One region of the Thioclava sp. ES.031 genome, then DNA from elsewhere that is predicted to be linked to it. Evidence: riboswitches for the same ligand, from Rfam matches in the RefSeq annotation. Region 1 holds a riboswitch; the other holds the start of a gene.
The links. A riboswitch is a leader RNA that binds a small molecule or an ion and turns the genes downstream of it on or off. The one in region 1 is predicted to bind cobalamin.
Positions count from the first base shown of each region.

Region 1 (10,650 bases):
GTATAGGTGCCGTCTTTCACGGCGGCCTCGATCCGGTCGAACTCGGCGCGGTCGATCGGTTTCCACTTCACGATGTCGCCGGGTTTGAAGAAGACCATGAAGTCTTGCAGATAAGAGACGGTCTGGGTCGGATCGAAGATCGTCATCGGGGTGATGCCGAACATCTGGTAACCGCCCGCGCCGCGCACCGAGTAGATGCAGCCGAAGCAGCCGCCTATACCGACCGTGTGCTTGGGCGTGTCGGTCCGGGGGCGCAGGTATTTCGGCACCTCGATCTGCTTCTCGCGCTCGACGAGCTGGTAAAGGAAGGGCAAGCCCGCCACGAAACCCACCATCGACACGAACCACGGCTGCGAGTGATAGGCCTCGATGAAGGCCTCCACGCTGTCATAGCCGTTGATCCGCGCGGCATATTCGAGATCGGTCGCCTCCGGATCCTGATGGCGTTCGCGGAACCGCATCAGGGTTTCGTGGGTCCAGGGGTCCTGGAAATAGACCGGGACCTCGACGATCCTCGTGTCGAGGCGCTTCTCGCCGGCCTCGGCCTTGTGCTCGAGTTCCTTGATCCGCGCCATCATCTCGTCGGGCGAGATCACGTCGGGGTTGAAGCGCACTTCAAAGCTGGCATTGGCGGGGCAGATCTCGGTCACACCGGGAATGTTCGCCTCGGCCACGGCGTTGCGCAGCGACAGTGCTACGAAGAAGGCTTCGAGCGACATCTCCTCGTCGACCTCGACATAGACGTGCTCGTCGCCGCCAAAGGAATACCTTGTCTTCATGGGGATCTCCTATGCTGCGTCGGTTGCGGTGAGGTTGCCGGCATCGAGCCACGGCTCGAGCCATTGCGTATGGAAGTCGCCGGCGCGCACGCCCGGATCGGCGGCGAGCGCCAGATGCAGGGGCGTGGTGGTCTTCAGACCGCCGATTTCCAGGTCTTTCAGCGTCTCGGCCATCAGGTCGATCGCGGCCTCGCGGGTCGGCGCATGAACGATCATCTTGCCCAGAAGCGAGTCGTAGAAGGGCGGGATCTGATAGCCCTCATAGAGGAAGTGATCGAAGCGCAGACCGTTGCCTTCGGGGATCGACAGCGAGGCCACCTTGCCGGGGAAGGGCAGGAACTGCATCAGCGGATCCTCGGCATTGAGGCGCACCTCGATCGCGTGGCCCGTGCAGGTGATCTGATCTTGCGTGACGGGCAGCGTCTCGCCGCCCGCGATCAGCAGCATCATCGCGACCAGATCGAGCCCGGTGATCATCTCGGTCACGGGATGTTCGACCTGAATACGGGTGTTCATCTCGATGAAGTAGAACTCATCGGCGGCCGCATCGTAGAGATATTCGATCGTGCCCGCGCCGCGGTAGTTCACGGCTTCGGCCAGCGCGACCGCCGCGTTGCACATCGCCTCGCGGGTGGCGTCCGGCAGGCCGAAAGCGGGGGCTTCTTCCCAGACCTTCTGGCGGCGGCGCTGCAGCGAGCATTCGCGCTCGTAGCAATGGACCGCGGCCCCCGTGCCGTCACCGAGGATCTGCACCTCGATATGGCGCGGATTGACGATCACCTTTTCCAGATAGAGGCCACCGTCGCCGAAAGCCGCTTCGGCCTCGGCGCGGGCCTGCGGGGCGAGACGGGAAAGTTCGGCCGCGTCCTGCGCGATCCGGATGCCGCGACCACCACCACCGGCGGCGGCCTTGATCATCACCGGGTAGCCGATCTCGTCCGCCACGCGCAGGGCCTCGTCTGCCGAGATGCGCCCGTCAGAGCCGGGCACCGTCGGCACGTCAGCCTCTTTCGCGGCGATCCGGGCGGCGACCTTGTCGCCCATCCGCTCGATCGTCTCGGCCTTGGGGCCGACGAAGATCATCCCGGCGTCTTCCACGGCGCGGGCGAAATCGGCGTTCTCGGCGAGAAACCCGTAGCCCGGATGGACCGCATCGGCGCCCGCGTCTTTCGCGGCCGCCACGACGGCGGGGATGTTCAGGTAGGATTTCGCAGCCGGGGCAGGCCCGACACAGACCGCCTCATCGGCGAGCTTGACCGCCAGCATCTCGGCATCGGCCTCGGAATAGGCCTGCACCGTCTTGATGCCGAGCGATTGCGCAGCGCGGATGATCCGCACGGCGATCTCGCCCCGGTTTGCAATGAAGAGAGTTTCGATCGCCATTGGATCAGCCCATCTTCGCGAGCACATCGCCCGCCGAAACCGGCGTCGCATCCGCCGCGACATAGTCCGAGAAGGTGCCCGCGGCCTCGGCCTTCACCTCGATGAAGGTCTTCATCACCTCGATCAGCCCGATCGTGTCGCCGACCGTGACCGCGTCGCCCGCGGATTTGAACGGCGCCGAATTCGGGTCGGGCTTGTGGTAGAAAGTTCCGGGAAGCGGGGAAACGATATCCGTCATGGCTCTCTCCTGTCAGGTCTTTTCATTTTCAGCGAGAACCATCGCCGCGGGGGCAATGGTGACGCCGTTTTCTTGCAGTGCAGTCTTGATCGCGTGGCCGATTTCCAGCGCACCGGGCGTGTCCGAGTGGAAGCAGATCGACTCGAACTCCACCGTAATCGTCTTTCCGGTGACCGTCTCGACGGTGTTCTCGAGGCAGGCGCGTACGCATTTCGCGGCGAGCTTCTTGGGGTCGGGGGCGGAGACGTGGCGGGCGAAGACGATCGAGCCGCTGTCGTCATAGTCGCGGTCGGCATAGAACTCGCGCACGACCGGCTGACCGAGGCGCTTGGCGACCGCGTAGGTCTTCGAGATATCCATGCAGAACAGGATCAGCCCCGGCGCGTAGCGTTGCAGCGTCTCGACCAGATGGCGCGAGAGGTCCTCGTTGCGCGCGGCCTCCATGTAGAGCGCGCCGTGCGGTTTGACGTGCTGCAGCGGCACCCCGTAGCGGCGGCCGAATTCGCGCATCGCCCCCACCTGGTAGATGATGTCGTTCACCAGCTCCTCGGAGCTCGCGTTGATGTGGCGGCGCCCGAAACCTACGAGATCGCGATAGCCGGGATGCGCGCCGAGACCGACGGAATGCTGATGGCAGAGCTTCGCGACCCGGTTCATCTGCATCGGGTCGCCAGCGTGAAAACCGTTCGCGACATTGGCCGAGGAGATCAGCGGCATCAGCTGATCATCCGGCGCGCCAGCCATGGCCCAATGGCCGAAGCCTTCTCCGAGGTCACAGTTCAGGTCGATGAGTTTCGGCATGTCTCTTTCCAGATCTCTGTTGCAAGATCAGCTTTCGATAATGTGAACGACATGTAAAATTCTAATATCACCGACAGCTTTATCGTGTTAACCGATATAGATGGGTCGCGACGTCAGGCGTAACCCATTGAAAAATAGAACGCTGATTTTGCGCTGTGCAGATTGCGAACGTTGGGTATCTGAAATGGTGGGATGCCATTATCGGAAAATCCGAAAGGAGACGGCATGAACTTCCGTCAGCTCAAGTATTTCGTGGCCACCGCCGAGACCGGACAGGTCAGCCGGGCGGCCAACGAACTCTCGATTTCCCAGTCCTCGGTGACCACCGCGATCCGCGAGCTTGAGGCCGAGATGGATACCGAGCTTTTCACCCGGACCTCGCACGGGATGGAGCTGACCCAATCCGGGCGCGAGTTGCTGGGCCTGTCCTACGATATCCTCACCAAGCTCGACGAGGCGGTGAATATCCGCGAGCGCAGCTCCGGCGTCACCGGGCGGGTTCTCGTCGCGACCACCTACACGGTGATCGGATATTTCCTGCCCTATCATCTGGGGCGGCTGGCGCGGTTGCATCCCAATCTCGATATTCAGCTCCACGAGCTGAACCGCGAGGCGGTGGAGGAAGGGCTGCTGTCGAACCGCTTCGACATCGCGATCGTGCTGACCTCGAACGTGATGAACCCGGAACTGGAGAGCGAGACGCTGATGCGCTCGCCCCGCAGGCTCTGGCTGCCGCAAGGCCATCGGCTGGCGAACCTGCGCAGCGTCGATTTCAAGGAGATCGCCGACGAGGACTATATCATGCTCACCGTCGACGAGGCGGCGAACACGACGATGAAATACTGGAACTTCGGTTCGACCCAGCCGCGCGTGAAGCTGCGCACCTCGTCGATCGAGGCCGTGCGCTCGATCGTGGCGAACGGGCAGGGGGTAACCGTGCTCTCCGACATGGTCTATCGGCCCTGGTCTCTCGAGGGCAAACGCATCGTGACGGTCGAAACCGATCCGCCGGTTCCGACGATGGATGTCGGCCTGGCGTGGCGCCGCGGGGCCGAGCTGTCTCCGGGCGCGGTCGCGCTCTACGATTACTTCCGGCTGACCTTCGACAGCTCGCTGACGCTGAACAGCTGAGCCAAGGCGATCGAGGGATCGCGCGCAATCGACGGCTTTAGAAGTCGTTCCTGCCAAACAGACTGCCGCCCGGTTCCCCGGCATGATCGTGCGCAGGATTTTCGACCTTTGAGCGGGGTTTCTCCGAGCCCGCGGGGGCTCAGGAACGGTCCTCACCCCGCGGTGTTCTCTGTCTGCCGGCCGACGGTCGGCGCATATAATGGAAGGAGAACACTATGACCTACACCATCAAGTCGATCGCCATCGCGGGACTTCTGGCCGGTGCCGCGCCCGTTGCGGCCCTCGCTCAGGCTGACGTCTCGACGGAAACGAACGGCGCCGCATCGGTTGCGGCACAGGGTGCAGGCGCTGAGGTCGGCGCGAGCGCGGATATGGGCGCTTCGGCAGAGGCCGGAACCAATGCCGGCATGGGTCAAGATGGGTCGGTGACGACCTATGGGCAGCTCATCGCGGGCCTGAAGGCCAACGGGGAGGCCTCCACCGAGCAGTTCGCCGATTATGAAGTGGGCACCGATGGCAATGCGGAGATCGTCGCGCTTTCCGACCTGAAAGGCGCAGGCGCAGAGAATGGCTCCGCCGCGCTCGAGAACGCGATGAGCGCCGACGTGGATGCCGATTACAGCCAGCTTCCCAGCAGCGTCTTCGACGGCACCGGCTACACGGCCGAGGATGTCGCCGCCGCCTATATCGACGCCGACGGCAATCTGGTCGTGGTGGTCGACGGCCAAGCCTGATCGCCTTTGAAACGGATCGTCCCGGAGCCCCCTGTCGCACGCGGCAGGGGGCTTTCGCATTTCTGCGGCGGACGTGCTCTCAGAACGCCCAGTCCTCGTCCTCGGTCGCGACGGCCTTGCCGATCACGTAGCTCGACCCCGAGCCCGAGAAGAAGTCGTGGTTCTCGTCCGATCCGGGCGAGAGGGCGGCGAGGATCGCGGGGTTCACGCGGGTGGCCTCGTCGGGGAAGAGCGCCTCGTAGCCGAGGTTCTGCAGCGCCTTGTTGGCGTTGTAATGCAGGAAATGCTTCACATCCTCGGTCAGGCCCAGACCGTCATAGAGCTGCTCGGTATAGCGGCCCTCGATGTCATAGAGATCGAACATCAGCGAGAAGGCGAAATCCTTGATCTCGGCGCGCTCGGCCTCGGTCACATGCTCCAGCGCGCGCTGGAACTTGTAGCCGATGTAATAGCCGTGGATCGCCTCGTCGCGGATGATCAGCCGGATCAGGTCCGCGGTGTTGGTCAGGCGCGCGCGGCTCGACCAGTGCATCGGCAGGTAGAAGCCCGAATAGAACAGGAAGCTCTCGAGGAAGACGCTCGCGAGCTTGCGCTTGAGCGGGCTCGCCGTCGCGTCGTATTCGTCGAGGATCAGCCGCGACTTCGCCTGCAGATGCGGGTTCTCCTGCGACCAGCGGAAGGCCTCGTCGACCTCTGCGGTGTTGCACAGCGTCGAGAAGACAGAGGAATAGCTGCGCGCATGGACCGCCTCCATGAAGGCGATGTTGGACAGCACGGCTTCCTCGTGGGGCGTCGAGGCATCCGCCATCAGCGCGGGCGCGCCGACCGTGTTCTGGATCGTGTCCAGCAGCGTCAGCCCGGTGAAGACCCGGATCGTGAGCGTCTGTTCGTCCTCGGTCAGTTGCGACCAGCTTTGAATGTCATTCGACAGCGGCACCTTCTCGGGCAGCCAGAAATTCGACGTGAGCCGGTTCCAGACCTCCAGATCCTTGTCGTCCTGAAGGCGGTTCCAGTTGACGGCACGGGGGACGGGGCGCGGAACGGGGCGGGGCGTGTGCAGATCTTTCATGGCGGGCCTCACAGGGAACAGGAAACGCAGCCCTGCACCTCGGTCCCCTCAAGGGCCGCTTGGCGCAGGCGGATGTAGTAGATGGTCTTGATGCCACGCCGCCAGGCGTAGATCTGGGCGCGGTTGATGTCGCGGGTGGTGGCCTCGGCGGGGAAGAACAGCGTCAGAGAGAGCCCCTGATCGACATGCTCGGTCGCCGCCGCATAGGTGTCGATGATCGCCTCGGGGCCGATCTGATAGGCGTCGCGGTAGAACTCCAGATTGTCGTTCGTCATGTAGGGCGCGGGGTAATAGACCCGGCCGATCTTGCCTTCCTTGCGGATCTCGATCTTCGCGGTGATCGGGTGGATCGAGGCGGTGGCGTTGTTGATATAGCTGATCGAGCCGGTGGGCGGCACGGCTTGCAGGTTGCGGTTCCACAGGCCGGTCTCCATCACCCGGTCGCGCAGGGCGGCCCAGTCGTCGCGCGAGGGCAGGGTGATCCCGAAGCGCTTGAACAGGGCCACGACGGCCTCACTCTCAGGCAGCCAGTCGCGGGTGACGTATTTTTCGAAGAAGCTGCCATCGGCATAGGCGGAGGTCTCGAACCCCTTGAAGCTGCGGCCATGCTCGGCGGCCAGCCGGTTAGACTCCGCCAGCGCGTGATAGGCCACGGCGGCGAAATAGACGGAGGTGAACTCGATCCCTTCGGGGCTGCCGTAATGGATGCGCTCGCGGGCGAGGAAACCATGCAGGTTCATCTGGCCCAAGCCGATCGCGTGGCTTTCCTCGTTGCCCTTGCGGATGGAGGGGACGGCGTTGATCGCGTTCATCTCCGACACCGCCGAGAGCGCCCGGATCGCAGCCCCGACGCTCGCGCCGAGATCGCCGCCATCCATCACTTTCGCGATGTTGAGCGAGCCCAGATTACACGAAATATCGGTGCCCATCTGCGCATAGCCCAGATCCTCGTCGAACTCCGACGGCTCGGCCACCTGCAGGATTTCCGAGCACAGGTTCGACATGGTGATCCGCCCCGCGATCGGGTTGGCGCGGTTCACCGTGTCCTCGAACATGATGTAGGGATAGCCGCTCTCGAACTGGATTTCGGCCAGTGTCTGGAAGAAGGCGCGGGCGTTGATCTTGCGTTTGCGGATGCGCGCGTCGTCGACCATCTCGTGATATTTCTCGGTGACCGAAATCTCCGAGAAGGCGCAGCCATAGACCCGCTCCACGTCATGGGGCGAGAAAAGATACATCTCCTCGTTTTTCTTCGCGAGCTCGAAGGTGATATCGGGGATCACCACGCCGAGGCTCAGCGTCTTGATCCGGATCTTCTCGTCCGCATTCTCGCGCTTGGTGTCGAGGAAACGCAGGATGTCGGGGTGATGCGCGTGCAGATAGACCGCGCCCGCGCCCTGACGCGCGCCCAGCTGGTTGGCGTAGCTGAAGCTGTCTTCGAGCAGTTTCATCACCGGGATCACGCCCGAGGACTGGTTCTCGATCCCTTTGATCGGCGCGCCGTATTCGCGGATATTGGTCAGCATCAGGGCCACGCCGCCGCCGCGTTTCGACAGTTGCAGCGCCGAGTTGATGCCGCGCCCGATGCTTTCCATGTTGTCTTCCAGCCGCAGCAGGAAGCAGGAGACGAACTCGCCCCGCGCTGTCTTGCCTGCGTTGAGGAAGGTGGGCGTCGCGGGCTGGAAACGCCCCGCCAGCATCTCTTCCATCAGCCGCATCGCCAGCGCCTCGTCGCCGCGCGCCAGCGTCAGCGCCACCATCACCACCCGGTCCTCGTAGCGTTCGAGATATCGCTGCCCGTCGCGGGTCTTCAGCGTGTAGGAGGTGTAATATTTGAAAGCGCCGAGGAAGGTCGGAAAGCGGAACTTGGCGGCAAAGGCCGCCTCCCAGATCGCGCGCTGGAAGTAGCGCGAATACTGATCGAGCACGGCGGCGTCGTAATAGCCTTCCTCCACCAGATAGCCGAGCTTTTCATCCAGCGAATGGAAAAACACCGTGTTCTGGTTCACATGGCGCAGGAAATATTGCCGCGCCGCCATCCGGTCGGCGTCGAAGCGGATATTTCCTTCCGCGTCATAGAGATTGAGCATCGCGTTGAGCGCGTGGTGATCAAGCCCCGCGAATTCCGAGGCCGCGGCCCCGCTCGGTGTCACGTCGCTGTCGAGCATTCCTGCCTCCAGAAGGTTTCGAGACCCGCGCGCACGCGGGCGATGTCACTGTCCGTGCCCGCCAGTTCGAACCGGTAGAGCACGGGAATATTGCATTTGCGCGCAAGCAGATCGCCCGCGCAGGCGAAGAGCGCGCCGAAATTCCGATTGCCGCTGGCGATGACGCCGCGCAGGCCCGCGCGGCGGGTGGGATCGTTGAGAAAGGCGATGACCGGTTTCGCGACCGCGCCGCGCCCCTTGCCGTCGGCATAGCTCGGGCAGATCAGCACATAGGGGCCGGAGGGCGTCGGCATCGGGGCGTCTGCCGAGACGGGTAAGCGCTGCGCGGGCAGGCCCAGCCGCTCCACGAAGCGCTGCGTGTTCCCCGATGCCGAAGAGTAATAGATCAGCCGTGCCTGTCCCATCGCGGCTAGGTCTCAGGCCAACCGGTTGATCATGTCGGGCCGGAAGCCCGCCCAGTGATCCTCGCCCGCGATCACGACCGGCGCCTGCCGGTAGCCGAGATCCTGCACCATCTCCATCGCGGCGGCGTCCTCGGTGAGGTCGATCACGTCATAGGAGATCCCCTTGGCATCGAGCGCGCGGGTCGTCGCGGTGCATTGCACGCAGGCCGGTTTCGAATAGACGGTGATGGTCATGTTCTGTCCCTTTGTTTGCTGTCGGCAGCGCGGGACAAGGCTCGTGGGCAGGGTGCCGCAGCACATAGCCACGCGCCCGGGCCCTCCGCCGCGGTCGTCGTCTATCTGCTCTGGCAGGTCTCCTGGCTCGCGGCTCGAGCGCCTCGGGGCCCGTCTTCCCGGCGCATCGCACCAGTGACATTCGGACCTAAGGCTCGCCGCTTACAGTTGCGGGGGCAGCGCCGGAATCTCACCGGCTTCCCTCTTCGCCTGCGGAGTGACTCGCAGGAACCAAAGCAACATCATATTGGGTTAATGCGATGACGGCTGTCAATATATAGATTTACCTGCCGCGCGAAATGCGCGCGCGACAGGGCAGTGTCACGCCTCAGGCCCCGTCGCCAAGGGCCCGGATATGCGCCGGGAGGCGGGCGCTCTGGCCATACATGAAGTGGTTCTCCATGCGCTCCGAGAAGCGGCTAGCCTCGGTCTCGCGGCCCACGGCCTCGGCCATTTCGCGGATATGCATCGGGCTCGCCCCGCAGCACACGCCGAGGTAATTCACCCCGATCGCCTGCGCCTCACGCGCGAAGGTGCCGATCTCGTAGCGGTTGCAGGCCAGCGGATCGAGCGCGGTCGGGAAGGTCCGGCCATGCGGCGAGGGGCAGGTGCAGCCGTTGTGATCGGAGAGGTTGAAGAAGGTCGGCTCCTCCTTCGTGGTCCGGTAGGGCACGGGCAGGGCGCCGACATGGCAGCTCACCGCCGCGCGTACCTTGCGCAGCCACGGCATCATCGTCTGCGGCCCGCGGAAGCAGTTCAGCCCGACGACATCGGCGCCCGCCTGTTCGAGCTGCTGGCAGGTCTCGACGATGCCGACTCCGTCCATCATCTCGTTGGCCGCCATCGGCGCGAGCGTCAGCACCACCGGCAGACCCGACGCCTTCGCAGCCTCCAGCGCACAAAGCGCCTCGCCCGCGTAGTAGAAGGTCTCGCCGATGAGGATATCCGCGCCTTCCTCGACCGCCCAGCCGACCATCTCGTCGAACATCGCACGCACCTCGGCCTGCCGCGCCGGATCGGCGGGGTCCCAGATATTCGTATTCGAGATATTGCCCGCCATCAGGTTGCCGGTTTTCGCATCGGCGACCTCGCGCGCGATCTTCAGCGCCGCGCGGTTGAGCGGCTCCAGCAGGTCTTCCTTACCGATCACGCGCATCTTCTCGCGGTGGCCGTTATAGGTGAAGGCCTCGACGATATCGCTGCCGGCGCGCTGGAAATCGACATGCAGATTGCGCAGCGCCTGCGGGTATTCGAGCGCCACCTCGGGCACGAATTCCCCGGCAGTCAGATAGCCGCGCCGTTCCAGTTCGAACAGAAAGCCCTCGGCGCAGATCACCGGGCGCGCGTCGAGCAGGCGGGTCAGTTTGTTGTCATTCATGGAGAGATCCTCTCAGTTCATCCATGACCATCGTTTGGAGTGCCGAGCCTCACAGGGAACGGGGCTGCCGTTCCCTGCTGCAATGGTCCTCGGCCGGGCCGCAGGATGCGACCGCAAGACGAAAAACAGGCTCAGAGGCCGCGTCGGGCGCGAGCGCCGCCGCGCCGGAGCGGCGGGGGCATCTCGATCGGCAGGGCGAAAGGCTGCGGGCGCAGCGAGTCCAGCAGCAACTCGCAGAACACCGCGACGGCGGGCGAGGCTGCGCCGAACGGATAGGCCTGCGTATGGGCGA
Region 1 is NZ_PDJO01000001.1:1,701,814-1,712,463, forward strand. It holds gene AXZ77_RS08250 (allophanate hydrolase subunit 1) at 1-779, opposite strand, end outside; gene AXZ77_RS08255 (acetyl-CoA carboxylase biotin carboxylase subunit) at 789-2,162, opposite strand; gene AXZ77_RS08260 (acetyl-CoA carboxylase) at 2,167-2,400, opposite strand; gene AXZ77_RS08265 (5-oxoprolinase subunit PxpA) at 2,413-3,201, opposite strand; gene AXZ77_RS08270 (LysR family transcriptional regulator) at 3,427-4,332, shown strand; gene AXZ77_RS08275 (hypothetical protein) at 4,548-5,066, shown strand; gene nrdF (class 1b ribonucleoside-diphosphate reductase subunit beta) at 5,146-6,135, opposite strand; gene nrdE (class 1b ribonucleoside-diphosphate reductase subunit alpha) at 6,144-8,303, opposite strand; gene nrdI (class Ib ribonucleoside-diphosphate reductase assembly flavoprotein NrdI) at 8,285-8,707, opposite strand; gene nrdH (glutaredoxin-like protein NrdH) at 8,720-8,941, opposite strand; cobalamin riboswitch at 9,036-9,231, opposite strand; gene AXZ77_RS08300 (homocysteine S-methyltransferase family protein) at 9,309-10,358, opposite strand; gene AXZ77_RS08305 (hypothetical protein) at 10,490-10,650, opposite strand, start outside.

Region 2 (10,650 bases), 620 kb from region 1:
CCGATCACGCTGGGCGGCGATCATTTCATCACGCTGCCGATCCTGCGTGCGGCCGCTGCTGCCCATGGTGAGATCGCGCTCGTTCAGTTCGACGCCCATTCCGACACCTGGGCCGATGACGATATGGACCGGATCGACCACGGCACATTCCTGTATAAGGCGATCAAAACGGGCGTCGTGACGGCCGAGAATACCGTCTCGGTCGGTATCCGCACCGACAATCCCGATACGCTGGGCGTGACGATCGTGGATGCGCCTTCGGTGCATCGCGAGGGCGTAGAGGCCACGCTGGAACGCATTCGCGCGGTGGTGGGCGAGCGGCCCTGCTACATCACCTTCGATATCGACGGGCTGGACCCGGCCTTCGCGCCTGGCACCGGTACGCCGGTCTGGGGCGGTCTGGCCAGCTGGCAGGCGGCAGAGTTGTTGCGCGGGCTGAAGGGCATCAACCTGATCGGCGGCGATGTGGTCGAGGTCTCTCCGCCCTACGATCCGACCGGCGTGACGGCCATCGCGGGCGCGCATGTCGCGACCGAGCTGATCGCGCTGGCCGGTTGGGGGCTGCGGGAGGGCGCGGAATGAGCCGAGCCGTGACGATCCTCGCGCTTGGGCTGGCCGTGATGGCCGTGGCCGATGGCTGGGTGCGCTTCGCCCCGATCGACCCTGCGCGCTACAAGATCGAAGGTCTGGCGAAAGCGCCCGGCGATCACCCCGAGACGGGCGGGTTTCAGGCTGCGCGCGAGGTGGCCGACCCGCTGGCGCAGATGGCCGCGCTCGACAAGATCATCCGCGCCACCGCGCGCACCAAGCGCGTCGCGGGCAACGTCGATGAGGGGCATGCGGCCTATGTCACCCGCTCCGCCTTCTGGGGCTTTCCCGATGTCACCACGCTTTGGGTCGAGGGCAATACGCTGCAAATCCGTGGCCATCTCGTCTACGGCAGATCCGATCTCGGGGTGAACAAGGCCCGGATCATGGGCTGGCTCGACGAGGCAGGGCTGTAGCGGGTCTGATCCGAGGCGCGGCTTCCGCGTCTCGCGGCGCGTATCCCGCCGCCTCGATCCGCGCTCGCCGGGTCACAGCGATCAACTCTGACGGCGCGCTCCCTTGCGAAGAGAGGGGGCGGAGCCTAAGTGAGGCCCCATGCAGCCGGAGCCAGCATGACCACCATGTATCGTTATTTTTCCTGGGCCATCGCCGTCACCGTTGCGGGGCTGGTCGGGTCATTCGCGCTGGGGTTCACCCAGACCGGCGGGCTTGGCGGCGCGGTCTCTTTCCTGATGATCACGGCGGTGCTTGCCGTGCTGGAAATCTCGCTGAGCTTCGACAACGCCATCGTCAACGCCAACAAGCTGCACCAGATGACGCCGAAATGGCAGCGTCGCTTCCTGACCTGGGGCATCCTGATCGCGGTCTTCGGGATGCGTATCCTGTTCCCGCTGCTGATCGTCGTGGTCGCAGCCGGCATCGGGCCGTGGGAAGCGGTTCAACTCGCCGCGAAACATCCGGCGGAATATGCCGAGATCATCGAGGACGCGCATCTGTCGATCGCGGGCTTCGGCGGGGCCTTCCTGATGATGGTCGCGCTCACCTATTTCATCGACGAGGGCAAGGAGGTCGACTGGATCCGCACGCTCGAATGCCGGTTGCGATCGCTCGCCTCGATCCGCGGGCTCGAGATCGGCCTCGTGCTGCTCGTCATTCTGGTCTTCACCTGGATCTTGCCGGAAGGGCGCGAGGACGATTTCATGTTCGCCTCCATTTGCGGGCTTGCGACCTTCCTGGGTGTCGAAGTCCTGAGCCACGTGCTCGACCGGACGAATATCGCCGCCGATACGGCCAAGGCGGGCCTCGGCGCGTTCCTCTATCTCGAAGTGCTCGACGCGTCTTTCAGTTTCGACGGGGTGATCGGGGCCTTCGCGCTGACCCAGAACCTGTTCCTGATCGCGATCGGTCTGGGGATCGGCGCGATGTATGTGCGCTCGATGACCCTGATGCTGGTGGAGCGCAACACGCTGAGCGAATTCCGCTATCTCGAGAACGGCGCCTTCTGGTCGATCCTGATCCTTTCCGTCGTCATGTTCGCGCAGACGCTGGTGGAAGTGCCCGAGGTAATTACCGGGCTGATCGGGGCCGGGCTGATCGGGCTGGCGCTGCTGTCCTCGATCCGGTTCAACCGGCGCAGCAGAGCCGCCGTCGAGAGTTGAAATTTTCTTGACAGACTGCGGCGCGCGCGGCACAGCAGGGGCACTTCGGTTCCGCCTTGGCGGATGAAAAGGGAACCCGGTGCGATGCGTGCATTCATTCCGGGGCTGCCCCCGCAACTGTGAGCGGCGAGTGACGGCTGACTGAGCCACTGGGGCGACCCGGGAAGGCCAGCCGAAACCAAGACCCGCGAGCCAGGAGACCTGCCGAGGCGCTCATCCTTTCTGCCTGTGCGGGGCGCGCAGCGGAGGCGGTATTCCGTCAGTGGTGACATTCTCACCGTCGGCGGAAATTCTAAATTTCCAAAGACTTACGATACGAAGTTCACGCGACCGTAGAGTCGCGATACGAGGGAATTGGATATGATCCGCACCCGTTTGACCATGGGCCTGATGCTCACCACCGCGCTGGCAGGCCCCGCGCTTGCGCAAGACAGCCAACCTTACCAACTCGATGAGATCGTGATCTATTACGGCGCGCTCGAGCCGCACTCTGCGGACAAGACCGGACAGGCGGTCACTGTGCTGTCGCGCAAGGATATGGAGCGGTCGGGCGAGACGCGCCTTGCCAATCTGATCGCGCAATCGCCGGGCGTCGGCATCCTGTCGCGCGGGCCGATGGGCGCGCAGACCGGCTTCACCATTCGCGGCGTGTCGCAGAACTACGTGAAGGTTCTGGTGGACGGCATCGACGTCTCCGATCCGTCCGCGACGCAGGTGCTTCCCGATCTGGGCCGGTTCAACACGTTCAACTACGACCGGGTCGAGATCATGCGCGGCTCGCAATCGGCGGTCTATGGCGGGCAGGCGGTCGCCGGTGTGATCAACCTCGACACGCCGCGCCCGACCGAAGATGGCGTGAGCCAAAGCGTCAAGGTTGAGCTCGGTTCCTACCAGACCGCGAATGCGGCCTATAACTTCGGCTGGAAGAAGGGCGATGACGAGCTCGCGATCCAGCTGTCGAAAGTCTACACCGCTGGCTTCTCGGCGGCCGACAAGAAGAACGGCAATACCGAGAAAGACGGCTACCGCGCCGACCGCGTCAGCCTGCGCGCGCAGAAGCGCATCTCCGACAACCTGCTGATCGGCTTCAACGGCTTCGCGCAGAACGACCGGGGCGAGTTCGATAACGGCTTCAGCTCGCCGCCCACGGACAGCAACGAATACACGATCCACAAGGAGCGGGGCGGGCGTCTCTTCGCAGAATTCACGACCGGTCCGCTCGATCACGAGCTCGGCCTGACCTATTACACGACCTCGCGCTGGTATCCGGTCTATGACTATGGCTACGAGGGCAAGCGCCGCAAACTCGACTGGAAAGCCTCGACCGATTTGGGGCCGGGGCGGCTGACCTTCGGGGCGGATCGCACGCTGGAAACCTATACCGGCACCTATGTCACGGGCGATGTCCTGACCGCGGATACGGGCGTCTTCGGCGAATATGCCTTCTCGCCGATGGACGGCGTGAACGTGATCGCCTCGGCGCGCCACGACGATCACTCGGATTTCGGCGGCAACACCACGGGCCGTCTCGGCGTCACCTGGCAGGCCAATGCCGCGACCCTCGTCCGCGCCTCGGTGGGCAACGGGTTCCGCGCGCCGTCGGGCTACGAGCTTTATGACGGCTATGCGGGCAATCCCGATCTCAAGCCCGAGAAATCGCTGAGCTACGATCTGGGCGTCGAGCGTGATTTCGGTGCGCATAAGCTGACCGCGACGCTGTTCCATATCGAGGTGAAGGACCTGATCGACTACAGCAACACGACCTTCAGCTATTACCAGACCTCGGGCACCGCCAAGCGGCAGGGTCTGGAACTGGGTCTGAAGGGGCCGATCTCCAACAAGGTCAACTACAGCCTCGGCTATACCTATCTGGACTCGAAGAACCCCGACGGGCTCTCTGCCGGCTCGACGTGGAACTCGGCCTTCGGGCGCCATACCCTGACCGCCGGGATCGACGCGCAGGTGACTGACAAGCTGACGCTCGCCGCCGATATGCGCGTGGTCACCGATCGTCAGAGCCAGCCCGATTACGGCTTGCTGAACGCGCAGATGACCTACGATCTGGGCAATGACAAAGAGGCCTATCTGCGCATCGAGAACCTGACCGACACCGATTACCAGCTGTGGCCGGGCTACGGCACCTCGGGTCGCGCCGCCTATGTGGGGCTGCGTGCGCGGTTCTGATCTGAAAGGGGCGGTTTGCGCCGCCCTTTTCGCCGCTCTGGCGGCGACCTCCTCCGCATGGGCGGAGGAGCCTGCGCGGGTCGTGTCCATGAACCTCTGCACGGATCAGTTGGCGCTGGCGCTGGCCGATCCGTCGCAGATCGTCTCGGTCAGTCATTTCGCGACCGATCCGTCGATGTCTGTGCATTGGAAACAGGCTGAAGAACTGCCCGTAAACTACGGTCGTGCCGAGGAAATTTCGATTCTGTTTCCCGATCTCGTTCTGGCCGATACATGGTCGAACCCGGACACGATCCGCATGTTGCGCACGCTCGGAATCCGGGTCGAGCAACTGCCGCCCGGCACCTCGCTGCCCGAGATCCGCGGCCGGATCGAGACGATGGGCAAGCTGCTCGGCCATCCCGATCGCGCGGCGAAGATGCTCGCGGATTTCGATGCGCGGCTGGCGGCGATCCAGACACCCGCGCCGGGGCTGAAAGCTGCGATCATCGGGCCCTCGGGCTATGGCTACGGGCCGCGGACCCTTGAAGGGCAAATTCTTGAAATGGCAGGGTTTGAGAATGTCGTCAGCGGGCCGGGGCTCGACTGGGGCGGGCGGTTGCCGCTGGAAGATCTGGTGATGGATCGCCCCGATCTGGTCGTCGTCGGCGGCTCGCAAGGCGGCACCGGCACGAGCCGCGCGCAAGAGGTGCTGGCGCATCCGGTGCTGCGCGATCTTCCGGTCGTGCGGGGCCTGCGCGATGCAAGCTGGACCTGCGGCGCGCCCGCGATGCTGGGCGCGGTGGAGACGCTGGCGACGCTCGGGCGTAAAATCGAGAAAGAGAAGCTGACGCAATGAGTTACCGTGCGATCCTCATCCTTCTCTCCATCCTTTGTGCGGTGCTGTTCGCAGCCTCGCTGCTGATCGGGCCGTCGGGCATTTCGCCGCTTCACGGCCTCTCCGCGCTGATCTCGGGCGATGGCGCGGCAGGGCTGGTGATGCGCGAGTTGCGCCTGCCGCGCGCGATCCTCGGGATCGGCGTCGGCGCGGCGCTGGGGCTGTCGGGCGCCGCGATGCAGGGCTTCCTGCGCAATCCGCTGGCCGAACCGGGGCTGATTGGCACCTCCGCGGGGGCGGCGCTTGGCGCGGTGATCGCGATCCAGACCGGGCTTTACGCGCTCTTCGCTCTGGCCCTGCCGCTGGCCGCATTGGCAGGCGCGGGCGTGGCCGTCGCGCTGATCCTGATCCTCGCCGGGCGCGAGGGCCGAGCGCTGGTGCTGATCCTTGCGGGCATCGCCGTCTCCGCGCTGGCGGCGGCGGCGACCGCGCTGGTGCTGAACCTCGCGCCCTCGCCCTATGCCGCGGCCGAGATCGTGTTCTGGATGATGGGCTCGCTCGCCGATCGCTCGATGACCCATGTCGCGCTGGCGCTGCCGTTCCTGATCGTCGGCGCGCTGATCCTGCTGCGCGCGGGCGCGGGGCTGGATGCGCTGAGCCTTGGCGAAGATGCTGCAGCTTCGATGGGTATCTCCTTGAAAAGTCTGCGTCTTCAGATCGTCTTCGGCACGGCGCTGATGGTCGGTGCGGCCACGGCTGTCGCGGGGGCGATCGGCTTCGTCGGCCTCGTCGTGCCGCATCTGTTGCGCAAATCCGTGGGCGCGCGGCCCTCGCGGCTGCTTCCGGCTTCGGCGCTTGGCGGGGCGGCGATGCTGACGCTGGCAGACATCGCGACGCGGGTGATCGCACCCGAGCGCGACCTGAAACTGGGTGTGCTGACCGCGCTGGTCGGCGCGCCGTTCTTCCTGTCGATGATCCGCAAAATGGGGCGCGAGGGCTGATGCTGGAGCTGGAAAACCTCACCGTTCTGCGTGGCGAATGTCCGGTGGTCGATCGCGTCTCGGCGCAGGTCGGGCCGGGCGAGGTGATCGGGCTGATCGGGCCCAATGGCGCGGGCAAGACCTCGCTGCTGCGGGGCGCGATGGGGCTCTTGTCGCATCGCGGGGACAGCTCGCTCTCCGCACTCGACCCGATGGCGCGGGCGCGGGCGGCGGCGTGGCTGCCGCAGGCGCGCGAGATTGCCTGGGGGCTGTCGGTCGCCGATCTGGTGGCGCTGGGGCGGCTGCCGCATGGCCGCGATCAGGCGACGCGCGGGGCGGCCGCAGTGGAGGAGGCGCTGCGCCGGATGGGGCTCGACAACTACCGCGACCGTGCCGCCACGCAGCTCTCGGGCGGCGAGCAGGCGCGGGTGCTGATCGCACGGGCGCTCGCGCAGGAAAGCCCGCTGATCCTCGCCGACGAGCCGATCGCAGGGCTCGATCCGGCGGCGCAGATCGCGACGATGCAGGTCTTCACAGCCCATGCGCAGGCGGGCGGCGCGGTGGTCACCTCGCTGCATGATCTGGGGCTGGCCGCGCGCCATTGCACCCGGCTCTGGGTGATGGATCGCGGGCGGCTGGTCGCGGACGGTGCGCCCGGCGAGGTGCTGACCGAGACGCTTCTGGCCGAGGTCTTCCACATCCGTGCGCACTTCAAGATCACGCCGGAAGGCCCCGTTTTTCAACCACTTTCCACCTTGGGGGTCTGATGGCATTTCCGGCCGAGCGCATCGTCTGCCTGACCGAGGAAACGGTCGAGACGCTCTACCTACTGGGCGAAGACGCGCGCATCGTCGGCGTGTCGGGCTACGCGGTGCGGCCAAAACGGGTGCGTCAGGAAAAGCCGCGCGTCTCGGCCTTCATCTCCGCCGATCTGCCGAAGATCCTCGCGCTGAAGCCGGACCTCGTTCTGACCTTCTCGGACCTTCAGGCCGATATCGTCGCGGGGCTGGTGCGCGAGGGCGTCGCCGTGCATGCGTTCAACCAGCGCTCGGTCGCGGGTATCCTCGACATGATCTGCACGGTGGGCGCGCTGGTGGGTTGCACCGAGCGCGCGGAACTGCTGGCTGCGGGTTACGAGACGCGTCTGGCGGAGATCGCCGCGAAGCCGCGCCCCAACCGTCCGCGCGTCTGGTTCGAGGAATGGGACGAACCGCTGATCTCTGCCGTGGGCTGGGTGTCGGAGCTGATCGAGATCGCGGGCGGGCGCGACGTCTTCGCCGATCTGGCGAGAGAGGGCAAAGCCAAGCATCGCATCGTCACTCCCGAACAAGTGATCAACGCCGCGCCCGAGGTCATCGTGGGGTCATGGTGCGGCAAGAAATTCCGCCCCGAGAAAGTTTCCGCAAGGCAAGGCTGGCAGGATGTTCCGGCTGTTGCGCGAAACCGGCTGCACGAGGTCAAATCGACCCTGATCCTCCAACCCGGGCCTGCAGCGCTAACGGACGGGCTCGACGCGCTGGAGGCCGCGATCTGGTGCGATCCGGGCCCGATCCGGGGTTGCGGGCGTAATTGTTCTTCGACATAGAACCCGCGCGCGCTAGAGTGGGCGTGCATAAGAACACACGATAAAAAACCCCGCGGGAGGGGGCATGTTCACGCGTTTTATTCGGTTTTCTCCGCTCGTCCTGTCAGCGCTGCTGACCCTCGGCGCGCTTTCCGGCTTGATCCTCACGGATTGGTTTCTGGTCGCCGCGATCCTCTTCGGTTTCCTGACGCTGGTCGGGATCCACGATCTGATCCAGACCAAACACGCGATCACCCGGAACTATCCGATCCTCGGCCATCTGCGGTTCTTCTTCGAGGAAATCCGCCCCGAGATCCGCCAATATCTGATCGAGGGGGACGACGAAGACATTCCGTTCTCCCGCGCCACCCGCACGATCGTCTATCAGCGCGCCAAGGATATCGAGGACGCCAAGCCCTTCGGCACCCGTATCCGCGTCTCGGAATCGGGCTATCAGTGGATCACCCATTCGGTGAAGCCGCGCCATATCGAGGATAGCGATTTCCGCGTCGAGATCGGCGGGGAGGCGTGCAAGCAGCCCTACAAGGCGTCGATCTACAATATCTCGGCAATGTCCTTCGGGGCGCTGTCGGCCAATGCGATCACGGCGCTCAACAAGGGCGCGAAGATGGGCGGGTTCGCGCATGACACGGGCGAGGGCGGGATTTCGCGCTATCACCGTGAGGGCGGCGATCTGATCTACGAGGTCGGCTCGGGCTATTTCGGCTGCCGCAACCATGATGGCAGCTTCAACCCCGAGAAATTCGCCAAGCGCGCGCAGGACCCTCAGGTCAAGATGATCGAGCTGAAGCTGAGCCAGGGCGCGAAACCGGGCCATGGCGGCATGCTGCCTGCGGCCAAGATCACCCCCGAGATCGCCGAGGCACGCGACATTCCGATGGATCGCGACTGCATCTCGCCCGCCTCGCATTCGGCCTTCTCGACCCCGCTGGAGATGATGGAATTCATCGGCCAGCTGCGCGAGCTGTCGGGCGGCAAGCCGGTGGGCTTCAAGCTCTGCGTCGGTCACCGCCGCGAGTTCATGTGCATCGTCAAGGCGATGCTGGAGACCGGCATCACCCCCGATTTCATCGTGGTCGACGGCAAGGAAGGCGGCACCGGGGCCGCGCCTCTGGAATTCGCCAACCACATGGGCTTCCCGCTCGTGGAAGGCTTGAGCTTCGTGCACAACACGCTGCGCGGGGCGGGCTTGCGCGATCAGGTGAAGATCGGGGCCTCGGGCAAGGTCGTCACTGCCTTCCATATCGCCAAGGTTCTGGCGATCGGGGCGGATTGGGCGAACTCGGCGCGCGGCTTCATGTTCTCGATCGGCTGCATTCAGGCGCAGTCGTGCCACACGAATAAATGCCCGACCGGGGTGACGACGCAGGACCCGATCCGTCAGCGCGCGCTGGTGGTGCCCGAAAAATCGCAGCGCGTGGCCAATTTCCACCGCAACACGATGAAGGCGCTGGCCGAGATGACGGGGGCCGCGGGTCTCACCCATCCGGGGCAGTTCCTGCCGCATCACCTGCTGGTGCGCGACCGCGAGCGCGATTTCAAAGTGGGCGACGAGATCTATCACTACATGCCCGAAGGGTTCCTCCTGCGCGAGGATGACGACCGCTTCGGCTATCTCAAGCGCTGGAAGCGCGCCCGCGCCGAGGCGTTCGAGCCCTTCGACAGCGGCGTGTGAGAACGGATTTCACGGTATCTTGGGAAAGGCGGCGACGGAGGTTGCCGCCTTTCTTTTTGGCGGCGTCTCTTGCTTGCGATGAGGGGAGCGCCCGAGGTCTCGGAACGCGTCTGAAACCGTGCCTTCGCCCGGGCGGCCAGCCCGGGCCGCGCCCGACCCTCCCCCCGGGAGGGCGCATCTGCACCGGAGCCGCGGGAACGCAGGTTAGGGAGAGGTGGAGCGATAAACCGAAATCCACCTAGGGAGCGCATGCGCCCACCCAGGGTCGGGCGCAGCCCTCACCGCCCCGCTACGAGCTTGAAGACGGCCTGTTCGGCCGGGCCCTCGAAGGGGCCATGCGTGAAGGCGGCGGCGATGCGGCCTGTCTCGGGGCAATGATAGACGGCGTTGGAGCTGAACGGCCCCGCGCCGGAATGGCCGAAGACGCGCAAATCGCTCCAGTCGCCGCACATCAGCCCAAGCCCGTATCCATGCCGCGTCCAGGGGCGGTCGGGCAGCGCGCCGCCCAATTCGCGGCAGGCGGTCATGCGGGCGAATGCGGCTTCTGGCAGCAGCCCGCCCAGCCCGTGCAACAGCCGCGCGGCATCGCCCGCCGTGCCGATCAGCGTGCGGTGATAGACCCAGCCGGGGTGATAATCGCGCGCCTCGGGCCAGTGAAGCGGGGCGAAATCGGCGGGCGTTTGGGCGAGCCGGACACTCTCCAGCCCCAGCGGCCCCGCGATCCGCTCTTGCACCAGTTCCGCGAGGCCCATCGCCGCCGCGCCTTCGATCACCTCGCGGGCGAGCATGTAGCCGAGGTTGGAATAGCTCCACCCTTCGCCCGGTGGGGGAGCCGCACGCTGTGCCAGCACCCGCGTCACTAGCAGATCGCGCGGCCAGGGCGTCCGACCCGCCGCGACATCCGCGTGATAGGCGGGCAGGGAGCCGTAATCGGGCAGGCCCGCGCTGTGATCGAGCAGATGGGCGAGTGTGCAGCCTTCGGGCAGCTCCGGCAGATCGAGCGGCGCGTCCAATTCGAGCCGCCCCTCGGCCTCGAGGATCAGCGCGAGCGCCGCGATGACCGGCTTGGTGAAGCTCCAATAGGGAAAGAGTGGCGCGCCTTCCTGCGCCGTTTGGCAGCGAGTGTCGCGGTCAATCGTCGCGGTGAAGACGGTGGCGGGTTGGGGCAAGGCTTTGTCTTTACGTAATTTTTCTGGTGGATC
Region 2 is NZ_PDJO01000001.1:2,319,111-2,329,760, reverse strand. It holds gene speB (agmatinase) at 1-582, shown strand, start outside; gene AXZ77_RS11130 (DUF1499 domain-containing protein) at 579-1,004, shown strand; gene AXZ77_RS11125 (DUF475 domain-containing protein) at 1,161-2,207, shown strand; cobalamin riboswitch at 2,237-2,431, shown strand; gene AXZ77_RS11120 (TonB-dependent siderophore receptor) at 2,568-4,391, shown strand; gene AXZ77_RS11115 (ABC transporter substrate-binding protein) at 4,480-5,229, shown strand; gene AXZ77_RS11110 (iron ABC transporter permease) at 5,226-6,209, shown strand; gene AXZ77_RS11105 (ABC transporter ATP-binding protein) at 6,209-6,955, shown strand; gene AXZ77_RS11100 (cobalamin-binding protein) at 6,955-7,773, shown strand; gene AXZ77_RS11095 (FMN-binding glutamate synthase family protein) at 7,838-9,448, shown strand; gene AXZ77_RS11090 (serine hydrolase) at 9,727-10,617, opposite strand.
Region 2: it holds a riboswitch for cobalamin, as region 1 does, so the genes downstream of both, AXZ77_RS11120 (TonB-dependent siderophore receptor) here and nrdH (glutaredoxin-like protein NrdH) in region 1, are expected to answer to the same signal.